DNA from 4 places in the Oceanobacillus luteolus genome. Region 4 is predicted to be linked to each of the others. Evidence: predicted binding sites of a transcription regulator. Region 4 holds the regulator's gene; each other region holds the start of a gene.
The links. The regulator Rex, encoded in region 4, represses fermentation and respiration genes when NADH is low (regulators of the CRP and FNR family bind a similar motif). The targets are predictions, from matches to a motif close to TTGTGAAATATTTCACAA.

Region 1 (3,191 bases), on a different contig from region 4:
GATTTTCCATTGATATATATTTCCCCATCTGCATATGGAACAAGTCCAGCAATCACATGAAGCAATGTCGATTTTCCCGCACCTGTTTTCCCGATGATCGCTATCTTTTGATAAGGTTCAATTATAAGAGAGATATCATTTAATGAAAAATTGCCTTCATCATATTTAAAGTTAATATGCTCCAATTCAATCATAGGAGGTTCTGTCAACTGAATAGCAGCCTTCCCCCATTCTACCGGTGAATCAGGAGCTTCCAATTCACCTTGTAACTTATTGAATGCTCCCATGCTTCCTCTCCCTGTATGAAAAGCACTACCAAGATCTTTCAATTTATTATAAAATTCTGGAGCGAGTACGAGCATGAGAAAACCAGTGAAAAAGCTGATATCCTGGAAAATAATCAATCGGATTGCCACTTCGAGTGCTATCAACCCCATACTAAGCATGGAAATGAATTCGAGTGCGAGTGAGTTGGCAAAAGCAGTTTTGAGGACTACCATAGTCGCATCCCGAAATTGAAGACTGCTTTCTTTTATTTCCTCTCTTTGTTCTTTAGAACGGCCATATAATTTCAGTGTTGTTAATCCTTGAAGAGTATCAAGGAATTTACCAGAAAAAGCAGCCATCTTATCTAGTTGCTCCTCCGATTTATCTTTCGTATTAAAACCAATGATAATCATAAATATTGGAATAAACGGAGCAGTAATTAGAATGATGACACCAGTCATCCAATGTTCCGCGAATATCATTGCAAGTAATAAAATTGGAATGATCAATGATTGAATCACTTGTGGGATGTAGCTGCTATAATAATCATCCACCTCATCAACCGTATCCATCATGACGCTAACCTTTTCCCCAGATTTCCCATACATCGCAGCTTGCATATTCGTCCGAGCATATTTATTCAATAATTTTTTTCGTAAATCTTGCTTCACCGTTGCAGCAAGTTGCACCCCAATTTTGCCATTCAAGTAGTTGAAGACGGTACGTCCTAATAATGCAACTAGTAAAAATAATATATACGAAACAAGTTCAGCGAATGCTGTACCTTGCAAGAATGCTTTATCAACAATCAGCACAAGAAGATAAGCTTGTGCGATAATACTGATTCCACTCAGAACGGAAAAAATAGTCATGCCTATCAATTTTCCCCGGTGTTCTTTTGCGATCTCTCTCATTCCGTTCATCCTTAACCTCCTCTCAAGAAGTGAACTCTTTCACATAAGTATACCCGAAATGCACCGGTTCAGTACAAGAGAAGGTCCTAAGTTAACAAAGCTGTCGAATTTAAGAAACAAAACTTTCATTTGCATTTACTAACCATTGGTTATAAAATAAACATAACCAATGGTTAGTGAATGAGAGGAAGTGAGATCATCTATGTCAGTAAACGAACGGAAATCTGATAAAACAAAAAAACAAATCATAGAGGCAGCTGGAGAACTGTTTTCCACAAAAGGCTTCGATTCAGTAACAATGAGACAAATTGCCAAAAAGGCCGGTTGCTCACATACGACGATTTATTTATATTTCAAAGACAAAGAAACCTTACTCCACCAACTATCAAAGCCCCCATTAGAGAAGCTGTACAATGAAATCCTAAAAATTACAGCAAAAGATTCATCCCCGCAAGAAAGATTAAATTTGTTAAGCCAAACATATATCTTATTTGGTTTAACATATAAAAATATGTACCGTATCTTCATCAACACAGAGGCTTCCCGAGTGGACGAAGAAGAACCAGAATTGGAAATCAATAAACTACGCCTATCCATATTCGCCGAATTAGAAAAAGTGATTGCACAACGCCTTTCCATCTCAAAGGGAGAGGAGTCACTATTGTTTACCAGAGTATTTTTCTATACCCTTCATGGGATCGTAACTACGTATCAGGATAGTAATGAATCGATAGATGAATTATACAATCGATTGAAACTGACTTTTGAGGCTGCAGTGGAAAGCTTACTTTTAGGGTTTCAAGCAAAATTAGATCTGGGGGTTGGGTAAGATGAAAGTGAAAAAGGTTTCTGAACATATCTGGAGTGTAAAAATTTGGGTAGGCTTCCCTATTCATGTATGGCTTGTAGTAGATAAAGATGGAGTAACCCTTGTTGATGCGGGCATTTCCATCATGAGTAATACAATCATAAAACAAATTGAGTCATTAAATGCTGGACCATTAAAACGAATCCTCTTGACACACGGCCATGCTGACCATGTTGGAGCCATTAAGAAAATTACCAAGACATATGATGTTCCTGTATATGCACATCAAATTGAAATACCATATACGGAAGGAGAGCTGCCCTATCCTCGAAGAAACAAAGCCCAACAACTACTTCCAAAAGAACTTCTCCACCCCCTCGAAGAAGATGAAAATGGTGTGCTGCTTCCTATTGGTAACTTAAAACCTTACCATACTCCAGGCCACTCTCCTGGTCACGTCGTTTACTATCATGAAGTAGACCGTGTCTTACTTGCAGGAGATCTATTTACGACGAAAAAAGGAAAATTGAGGGGTCCTATGTCCGTGTTTACAGCAGATATGGTGCAAGCAGTGGAAAGCAGCACAATAATTCCAGAGCTAAACCCAGTAAAGCTCGAAGTATGTCATGGAGATGCTATTACACATCCCGCCAATCAATACACGGATTATCGTAAGAAGATGGAGAAAAAAGATTATTGAGGGAAAATGTTATCATCCATGCTCAGATTATATTAAATGAGTCTGAGATAAAACTATTTTTATATCTTAAGATCCGAACAAAACAAATGATATAATTTTACAACTTTCTCTTTAAATTCCGCACCCCGCCCACCTTCGCTTTTCGCGGAAAGCGAAGGTGGACCGGGACTGCGGACATCAGAAGAACATCTGTATAAATCTTCTCTCAAGTGGCGTTTTGTTTGTAAATGAAACATACAGAGCGCAATTCTCTAACTGAAGTTTTCAAGAGATTTTTTCAGTTGAAGCACTTCTTCTTTTGTCAGCGTGATGCCTTTCCCCATCTTTTCATGATCTGGAGCCCAATCTCTTAAATCATACTTTGGCTCCCGACCATTCCAGCTGATCAAGTTCAATTCCTTCGTCCAACCTTTTGGAGATTCTGATATAACTGCAATGGTCTCCATAATTTCATATTGGATTCCTGCCACGACTATCACTCCATTCTATTTGATGATTAATA
Region 2 (3,191 bases), on a different contig from region 4:
TTAGTTGTTACTAGACTATTAATAATATCATTCACTAAATCATTTGTCAAATTAATCTTAGATACTCTTTTTTTCTAGACAAAGTAAATCATTCCATCAACCTCCCGGCAGATGAAAATGATCTAAGCATTGGCTTTTCATATGAAAGTTTTTTATGCTCGGACGATATGGATGAGTGGACATATGACCTTGAGCAACGGGAAGCCTTTGAAAATGACAAGATAGAAAGATTTTATGGACACGTGGAATACGCACACAAACAGATGGTATTAAAACATAATGATATTTGTTACAGCACTTCTATTTTCACAGAGGATGGGTACCATGAATCTGATAAAAGACTGTTTGAATTGTTGGCAAATACATTTAAGACAGAAGAAGAAGGAGCTTATGACCCTATTTATTCCGGGGTCGGAGGCAAGAGGCTATCAAGGCGGAGATAACCGTTCAAAACTGCGGGAATTGCAAATTACGAAGCTTGATATTTCTTCTAATTCAAGTTCCAGAGGGCACGTGAGAACCCCTTGCGTTACCCCTCACTTCTGAATCCTACTCCAGAGGGTACATGAGAATTTCTTACGTTACCCCTCACTTCTGAATCATGCTCCAGAGGGTACATGAGAACTTCTTACGTTACCCCTCACATAGAAATATTGTTCCAAAGGGAACGTGAAAACTCCTTGCTTACCTCTAACTCCAAAATTCTGTCCCAGAAAAAGATCTGGCTCCAGAACATCATAAAATATCAAACCAAAATCCCTGCCCTCTCCAATTCCCTGCAAGCTGCTTCAATCTTCTCTATTGAATCCGCTTCTAACGTATGAAGATGCAAACCTTCCGTTAACGATGATAAATGAGAGGCTTTTGGATCTTGCAGTTTTTCATAAAACAAGTCTACCTCTTTTCGATTGCTCACCATGATCGAGGCTGTCAAGTCACCATATACCGGATGCTCCACACTCACATCCTTGACTGTAACGCCATGATCAACAATCATATACAACTCTTCTAGTGTTTGCTCTGGAGTATGTCGGACCACAATCGTCCGTCGTTGTACACTATCCTCCGCCTTCTCCCTTAAATAAACATATCCTTGACTCGTAGCGATAATTGGTTCGTTTTTCGCTTTTAGGATGGAAACATCTTGAACAATAACTTGTCTGGAGACATTCGCTTTTTCAGCAAACTCTGAAGCTGTAATTGGTGTGGATGCACTTTCTAACGTTGTGATAATTAACTTTTGACGTTCTTGGGGCGACATTTTTTTCATATTTTTACACTTCCTTATGGTTATGCCATTCTAAAATTCTACCATGTGCATGTAAAATTTCACTTGATATAATATTAAATCTATGTAATGATAGTTGTCAAGACATCTAAATATACAACCAAATAAACACCCATGAATTCATTGTGAAAAATTTCACAACTAACTCAATTTATAAGGAGATATAAAGATGAATCAACTAAAGTTAAAGAAAATGCTAGAATCATTTTTACTAGAAGATATTGGTGATAATGACTTAACAAGCAACTCTATCTTCCCTATCGAACAACAAGGTAAAGGGATTTTCATTTCGAAAGAGGATGGAATTATTGCAGGACTTGAAATCATCCAAGTTGCTTATCATTTGCTCGATCCACAAATCGAAGTTAAATTGCATTTTGCTGATGGAGATAGGGTCAATCAAGGAGATACGATTGCGGAAGCTTTTGGTCCAGTAAGACCCATCCTGACAGGCGAACGTGTCATTTTAAATTTACTCCAGCGGATGAGTGGAATCGCCACATTAACGAAAACATGTGTAGAGACTTTAAATGATCCCTCCATTCAAATCTGTGATACAAGAAAAACAACGCCAGGCCTAAGGATGCTGGAGAAATATGCAGTCACCGTTGGCGGTGGGAAAAATCATCGTAACGGCTTATATGATGGTGTCATGATTAAGGATAATCATATTTCTTATTGCGGATCCATTACAAAAGCAGTTGAGCGAGTACGTGAATCTGTGGGCCATATGGTAAACATCGAAGTTGAGACGGAAACGCGGGATGAAGTGTTAGAAGCCGTTGAAGCAAATGCAGATGTCATTATGTTTGATAATCGCAAACCTGAAGAAGTGAGGGAATTTGCCAAACTTGTTCCACCTCAAATTATAACCGAAGCTTCTGGAGGGATTAATCTATCAAATCTAGCATCTTATGCCAATACCGGAGTTCGATATATATCTTTAGGTGCATTGACGCACTCGGTTATAGCGTTAGATATTAGTTTACAAGTCAAAGAAGGAAACAAAAAATAATTTCCGACTAACAGGAGAGCTAGAACATGAACAAAAAAACATTCATATCTATTCTATTACTGCTATTCCTATCTATTCTAGCTGGCTGCGAAGAAGAAACAGAAAGTTCTGATTCGAACGGCATCACTACTACTATCAAGGGCGGTCGGACAGGTGGTGCATGGGCAGTATTTACAGAAGGAATTGCCGAATCGGTCCGTCGTGAAAATGATTCCTCCTATATTACAGTGGAACCTGGCAGTATAGTAGAGAATCCTCCCATGGTAGGTCTCGGCAGGGTTCCATATGGTTTGTCTTATGCGATGACCGCCTATGCTGCTTATCGAGGAGTAGAGCCATACGATCAAGCTTTTGAAAATATTCGTGCGGTTAGTGTTGTTATTCCAGCTAATTATTATCAATTCTTTGTGAGAAAAGATGTGCCATACGATTCACTTCATGACATTGTGGAAAACCAAATACCAATTCGTTTGGCTGTGAACCAAAAAGGATCAGATGCTGAGCTGATCACCCGGGAAACATTCCATCATTTTGGAATAACCTATGAAAATATCATTTCATGGGGAGGGTCAGTCGATTATCTGTCCGGGTCAAAGGCGTTTGAAATGATGGCGGATGGAAGAATTGACGCTGCTGGAAATGCCGAGTCTGCACCTTCAGGTAATATTATTGAAGCCTCTACAACCATCGATTTAAAAATGGTTTCCTTGGATAAGGAAACTATTGAAACGGTATCCGAAAAACTCGGAATGGAGCCCAACACGATTCCTGCTGGGACCTATGACTTTCAAAAAGAAGACATTGATACGGTCAGTACCCCAGCAATTCTTATCGTTCATAAAGACGTTTCTGACGAAGAGGTGTACGCAGTTACAAAGAGCATCTACA
Region 3 (3,191 bases), on a different contig from region 4:
GGTACCCAGATAGTGTTATGAACCATAGTATTAATCTGGTAAGAAGCATTGATAATTCCTCCAGCTCCACCAGGAATGAATGCAAGCATACCAACAAATGGTGCTAGGAAACGAACATCTTTCCAAGGAAGATGCTTCAACCAACCAAATAGTCCACCATAGCCTTTCTTACGCCCAGTAATCTCAAAAGTTGCAAACATAGAGAATGCAGTCATCAAACTTGGTATAACAACCATGAAAGTTAAAATAACTTGAATAAACTTCCATGTTGAATCCAGTCCAGGTTCAGTCAGTTGGTGATGCAGTCCAACTGGGATAGAGAAGAACAAGAATAAGATAAATGAAAATCGTGCTAAACTGTCACTGAAGATCTTTCCACCGATGACCTTAGGAATAATTGCATACCATGCCATGTAGGCGGGTAATAGCCAGAAATAAACTAATGGGTGACCAAAATACCAGAATAAAGTACGACTTAACAGCACGTTAATTGTATTTTTATAACCTAAAGACCAAGGTATGATTTCAATTAACATAGAAGTTGCAACGCCAATGGTAGCAATACACCACATGAGCATATTGATAATTACCATGAATGCAAGCAATGGTGATTTCTCATTAGGATGAGCTTTCTTCCAGAGATAGAATTGCCGGAAGTTTACTGCAGCAGTTACCCAACTTCCTACCACAACGAGAGTAATACCAATGTAAAATAGCGGATGTGCTTTTAATGGTGCATAAAATGTATAAAGAACATTTGCTTTTCCAATCAAAATGGTAACAGCAGCAATAACTGTTCCAATCAACATGATCCAGAAACCAACCCACGCCCAATTTAATTGTTTTTTTGAAAATCCAATTGTTTTTCCCATAAGGGCATTTTGGAATCCAATGATAAAAAAGCTAGTCATAACAAGTGCTAAAATTACTCCGTGTACCGTAAGGATCGTATAGTAATTAATTCCCCAAGGTAACTCAAATTCACCAGAACGAGCAAGTACCTGTAATAACCCCATCAAACCACCGACGAGCAATGATATCATTGCTACGTACATATAAGACATAATTAGTCTACGTTCTCTCTTTGATAGGCTAAGTTCTACAGTTCCATAGTTATGGAATACTTTCGATGAAAACTTTTCTACTACATTTGCTGGTGTAGCCATTATTCAACCACCTCCAAAGATCCATACATTAAGTGATGTCCAACCCCACAGTATTCATTGCACACTAAGGTGTATTCTCCTGGATTGTTCAACTCTACTTCCATCGTACTCACATAACCAGGTTCAACCATCATATTAATATTTGTTCCTGCAAAATTCAGGCCGTGGATGACATCTGGTGTCGTTGCTTGGACGAGTACTTTTGATCCAGCTGGGATTTCAATATTTTTTATTGGTGCTCCGGATTCATCGGTACCCAAATCATAGTTAAATGCAGAAGCAACGATATTAAGTACATATCTACCTTCATCAACTTTTGTTAAACCCCGGTTCTCAGGTTTAAAAGCGTCATTTGCTTCAATGTTTTCGGGATCAATAATTTCTCCGTGGCTTTGAGGATGTGTGCCTAAATAAAAAGCACCGAATCCTAAAATAATTAAAAATACAATTAGTCCTACAATCCCTGCACCAAGCCAATATTTCTCATATTTGTGTAGATGCATCAATGATCACTCCTTAATTTTCATTATCTTAAAAGGAATAGCATAAGCGCTCCAATCCAAGTCACCAATAAGATTGCTCCCAAGATAGATACAGATATTAATGTACCTTTAAGGTTTGGTTCGCTTTCTGGATTGGTATTTACATGTTTCTGGTTCTTAGTAACCATTGGTTAATCCCTCCTAGAGATTTCTTTACTACTATTTTCATCATACACAAATTGAAAATGGAATTTATGGCTACACATCAGCTTTCACAATTTGTTCAATAGTTCTCAAACTCATTGAAATGATGATTTTACTAACTTTTTAGTTATAAAAGTATGTGAATTTTGTATGACAAACAAATATAAATGCTTACAAAAATCTTAAAGAGATGATAAAATGGAACTTTTTTTTAGAAAAGGGTAAGTATTATGGATTAAGTTATCCTGCTGGTGGAAGAACAGTTGATTAAAGGGTGAGGTAGTTCTTACAGGAGGATCTTATGAATATACAAACACAAAAAAAGCAGTATTCATTTAAGAATACTGCTCAAGTTTTTTTATAGTTTAGTTACGTTAGCCGCTTGTGGTCCTCGTTCGCCTTCAACAATTTCAAAGGAAACTTCTTGACCTTCTTCCAAAGATTTGAATCCTTCTTCTTGGATGGCTGAATAGTGAACGAATACATCGTTACCTTCTTCCAGCTGGATGAATCCAAAGCCTTTTTCTGCATTGAACCATTTTACTACACCGTTTTGCATGTAAACTCCTCCTAAAACCTTTCACGATAAAACGTGGTTATAATACAAAGAGAGGACACAAAAACATTAAAATAGACAGCATCTATTGAGAGTAGGATTACTAACACATCCACTTCAAAGAAGCTGTCTGGTATTTAATGAATCCGTACTTCTGCTTTGTTGAACCTATAATAACTTATTTAATTAGACTAGTCAAGAAATTCACTCAACTTTTTTCTGAAAGTTGTAAAATATGCAACCTAAATTGAATGTAGTATAATATCCATTATGCATATAGAAGCAAATAAAGTATGATAGAAGGAAGGGGGAAGGTCATGGACAGAAATAAACAGCTTGACGCCATTCGTTCGTACGCTCATCAGCTATTTCATAATGATCATACTGGTCATGACTACTACCACATGAAGCGGGTGGCTCACATGGCAAGAGAGCTTGCAATAGATGAGGAGGGCGATCTCTTCATATGTGAAGCTGCAGGATGGTTGCATGATGTAGGGGATCGAAAGCTGTTTAATGACCCTCTGAGAGTTCTAGAAAATATGAATGATTTTTTAAATTCGATTGGTCTCAATGAAGACAGTAAAAGGGAAATTAATCATGTGATATCAACCATTTCCTTCTCGGGAGGGAAAACTCCGACCACTTTAGCTGGGAAAATCGTTCAAGATGCAGACCGTTTGGATGCAATTGGAGCTATTGGAATTGCAAGGACTTTCCATTATGGTGGGGCGAATAACCAACTAATCTACAAGCCAGATGATCCCAACACCTCCATACAGC
Region 4 (3,191 bases):
TTCCTCTATGTAAGGACGAAGCGAATTCTAGTACCGATTATCGTACATGCTGGAATGAATACAATGGTGGTCTTGGCTCAGTACGGACTATCACCAGAGGAAATTGAAAAAATGAGAGAACAACTGGAAAATATGCAGACGATTCTCTTCTTATAAGAACGAATAAAAAAGAGCTGTGCCTCAAAATCGAGGTACAGCTCTTTTCACATTATATTTCTCTTAACATATCTACCACTTCATCTCTGTTTTCTATGCTGCTGTCCATTTTTGTATAACGGACAACATACATATCATCATCTAAGATGAAAACCCTGCCGATTTCTTCTTGATCCGGTTCAGTGGGATCACCATTTAAAGCAAACTGATAAGACACTTCTGTCTCTGTCGCATTAAAACGCTGAAACTCCACGTCTACCGTAGCCATATCATTTAAACTTTGCTCAAATACATCTATAAAATGTGCCAAGTCACTATGTATATTGCCATCTTCATAAAAATCATATGTTATGATTTGACTATAATTCCCCAAATTCTCGCCCTCTGGAAGATATACTGCAGTTGCTGCACCTTCAGCTTCTTTATAGCTGGAGAGAATCCATTCTTCCTCATCAAAAGGCTTAGCGACACTTTCAAGCTTGGCGGCATACTCTCCTGCCATTTCAACAGTTTCTTGCTCCATTTCCTGCTCTTCTTGAGGTAAGGGGTTTACTGCTATAACTTCGGAGTTGTAGATTTTCCATTGTCCATCATCCAAACGCAACGTGTGTTCACCAGTGGTTTCATTGTTTTGAAAGTCTCCTGCTTCCGTTTCCACAGTCCGCTGAGTGTATGCTACAATGACTTCCTTATCTGTTTGTTCCTTAATCTCCAGGTTTTGAAGCTCGATATCCAATGTATAATTAAATAATTCCGTAATCGTTTCTTCTGTTGTTTCGTAAACTGGAGATTCACTGTGGATGGTCTCCATGTATCCATCCAAATCTTTTACCATCAATTTTTCCACATTCATTTCTACAACGGCGAGTATTGCTTCATCACTAACTTCCGCTTCTACTTCCTCTTTATCAGCACCCTCATCGGTGCACCCTGCAACCAGCAGACAGGTTAATACAAAAAATATGCCTGCCCATAATCTACTTTTCAACACGACTCACACTCCCACTTCTCTCTTCCGCTTCTTTATATACCAACGGGCTGTCGTTCCTTTCTATTGAAAGAAAAAACAGCCCAATCGTTTTCTTCATGTCTTAACGGAAAAATTTCCCTTTTTGTTATTAAGCATGTATGGACTGTAAGCTCCCCACTACATGAAGTTTCATGATATGTATCTTATTGATTGTCTAATGGATAATGCTTTAGGAAGTAAACAAGAGCCTGTAATTCAACCGTTAAGTCAATATGGTGCACTCGCACATCATTTGGCACGGTAATCCGGACAGGAGTGAAGTTTAATATCCCTTTAATTCCTGAATTAACCAGCTTCTCGGTGATTGCATCCGCTTCCGCAACAGGTACGGTAAGAATTGCTACTGTAATATCATCCAGCTTTTCTTCCAATTGATCAATGCCATATACGGGAACCCCGCCGACCTCTGTTCCAATCTTACTTTCATCACTATCAAATGCCATCGTAATTCTAATATTATTATTTCTAGTAAAATTATAATTTAAAAATGCTGTTCCTAAATTACCGGCACCAATTAAAGCAACTTCTGTAAGTTCATGCTGGTCGAGCGTACTGCGGAAAAATCCAAGCAAGTATTCCACATTATAGCCGTAGCCTTTTTTCCCGAGCGCACCGAAATAAGAAAAGTCCCGACGGATTGTAGCAGAATCAACTTTGATTGCCTCGGAAAGTTCTTTAGAAGAAACACGCTTTTTTCCTTGTTGATTCAAGTTATTTAAATATCGATAATATAATGGAAGCCGTTTCGCTGTAGCCTGTGGAATCTTATTTTGTTTCATATTTACGCCTCATTTCATCCTTAGCAATAGTAAAATATGGACACACGTCTATTCTACCAGAAAATTTGGCAATTGTCGTGATGATATTCACAAGTTAGTGTCCTAATAACGGCAATTTACGATAAAGTTAAACTACATTCAGTGAGGTATACGCACTGTTTATCCCCACCTACTCCTATTGGATTTCCCTCATGTTTAGAGGTGGGGGTATTACAGTCCGTTAATGCGTGATACAATAAAGGCAATGGGGTGAACGTATGATTTTGATGCAAATTAATGGCCTTTCCAAATCCTTTGGTTCGGAAAGCATCTTATCGAATGTAAAATTAGAAGTTAAAGATCTCGACCGGATTGCAATCGTCGGTAGAAATGGTGCTGGAAAATCCACACTACTGAAGATTATGGCCGGAGAGCTTTCATATGATGATGGTGAACTAATTAAGCCAAAGGAGCTAAAAATTGGTTATCTGTCCCAGCAGATGAAGCTGGAATCTGGGAAAACAATCTGGAATGAACTTGTCAGTGTCTTTGCTCACTTGAGAAAGCAGGAAGAGGATTTACGGACAATTGAAGCGAAATTACAAGATGCCCATAAACTGACCGAGGAAGAGAATCAGGAACTGCTTGCTGAATATGATAAACTTCAGCATGCCTTTCAATCAGGTGGCGGTTATACATATGAGTCAGATATTAAAGCAGTGTTGAATGGATTAAATTTCAGTAACTTTGATTATGATACTGAAATCAGTGAGCTTAGTGGCGGACAGAAAACCCGGCTTGCATTAGGAAAATTGCTCCTGCAAAAACCGCAGCTTCTCTTGCTTGATGAGCCGACCAACCACTTAGATATTGAAACACTCGGCTGGCTGGAATCGTATTTAAATAGTTATCCAGGAGCGGTTGTGGTTGTCTCCCATGACAGGTATTTCCTAGATAAAACGGCTACTATCGTTTATGAAGTCTCGAGGCAAAGAACAAAGAAATACCATGGCTCCTACAGTAAATATTTGCAGCAGAAAGCTTTGGATTACGAAAGAGAATTGAAGGAATTTGAAAAGCAACAAACTGAGATCAAACGAATGGAAGATTTCATCCAGAGGAATATTGCACGGGCCTCCACTACAAAACGAGCACAAAGCAGACGAAAACAATTGGAAAAAATGGAACGGATGAACAGGCCGTTGGGTGATGAATCCTCTGCTTCTTTCTCTTTTGATATTGATAGA

Region 1: a site for Rex is predicted at 1,209-1,226, ahead of cydD (thiol reductant ABC exporter subunit CydD). Genes of this name have one in related genera too.
Region 2: a site for Rex is predicted at 1,412-1,429, ahead of nadC (carboxylating nicotinate-nucleotide diphosphorylase). Genes of this name have one in related genera too.
Region 3: a site for Rex is predicted at 1,928-1,945, ahead of ACFSBH_RS11630 (cytochrome c oxidase subunit 2A). Genes of this name have one in related genera too.

What each region holds. Positions count from the first base shown of each region.
Region 1 is NZ_JBHUDE010000046.1:51,604-54,794, reverse strand. Features, by position in the region: gene cydD (thiol reductant ABC exporter subunit CydD) at 1-1,190, opposite strand, end outside; gene ACFSBH_RS10240 (TetR/AcrR family transcriptional regulator) at 1,384-2,010, shown strand; gene ACFSBH_RS10235 (MBL fold metallo-hydrolase) at 2,012-2,689, shown strand; gene ACFSBH_RS10230 (YdbC family protein) at 2,941-3,159, opposite strand; gene ACFSBH_RS10225 (universal stress protein) at 3,175-3,191, opposite strand, start outside.
Region 2 is NZ_JBHUDE010000167.1:101,775-104,965, forward strand. Features, by position in the region: gene ACFSBH_RS21345 (hypothetical protein) at 168-443, shown strand; gene ACFSBH_RS21350 (transcription repressor NadR) at 746-1,270, opposite strand; gene nadC (carboxylating nicotinate-nucleotide diphosphorylase) at 1,458-2,303, shown strand; gene ACFSBH_RS21360 (TAXI family TRAP transporter solute-binding subunit) at 2,330-3,191, shown strand, end outside.
Region 3 is NZ_JBHUDE010000049.1:51,386-54,576, reverse strand. Features, by position in the region: gene ACFSBH_RS11640 (b(o/a)3-type cytochrome-c oxidase subunit 1) at 1-1,064, opposite strand, end outside; gene ACFSBH_RS11635 (cupredoxin domain-containing protein) at 1,166-1,669, opposite strand; gene ACFSBH_RS11630 (cytochrome c oxidase subunit 2A) at 1,693-1,836, opposite strand; gene ACFSBH_RS11625 (cold-shock protein) at 2,211-2,411, opposite strand; gene ACFSBH_RS11620 (HD domain-containing protein) at 2,726-3,191, shown strand, end outside.
Region 4 is NZ_JBHUDE010000144.1:19,314-22,504, forward strand. Features, by position in the region: gene ACFSBH_RS15480 (CPBP family intramembrane glutamic endopeptidase) at 1-156, shown strand, start outside; gene ACFSBH_RS15485 (hypothetical protein) at 209-1,147, opposite strand; gene ACFSBH_RS15490 (redox-sensing transcriptional repressor Rex) at 1,330-1,965, opposite strand; gene ACFSBH_RS15495 (ABC-F family ATP-binding cassette domain-containing protein) at 2,223-3,191, shown strand, end outside.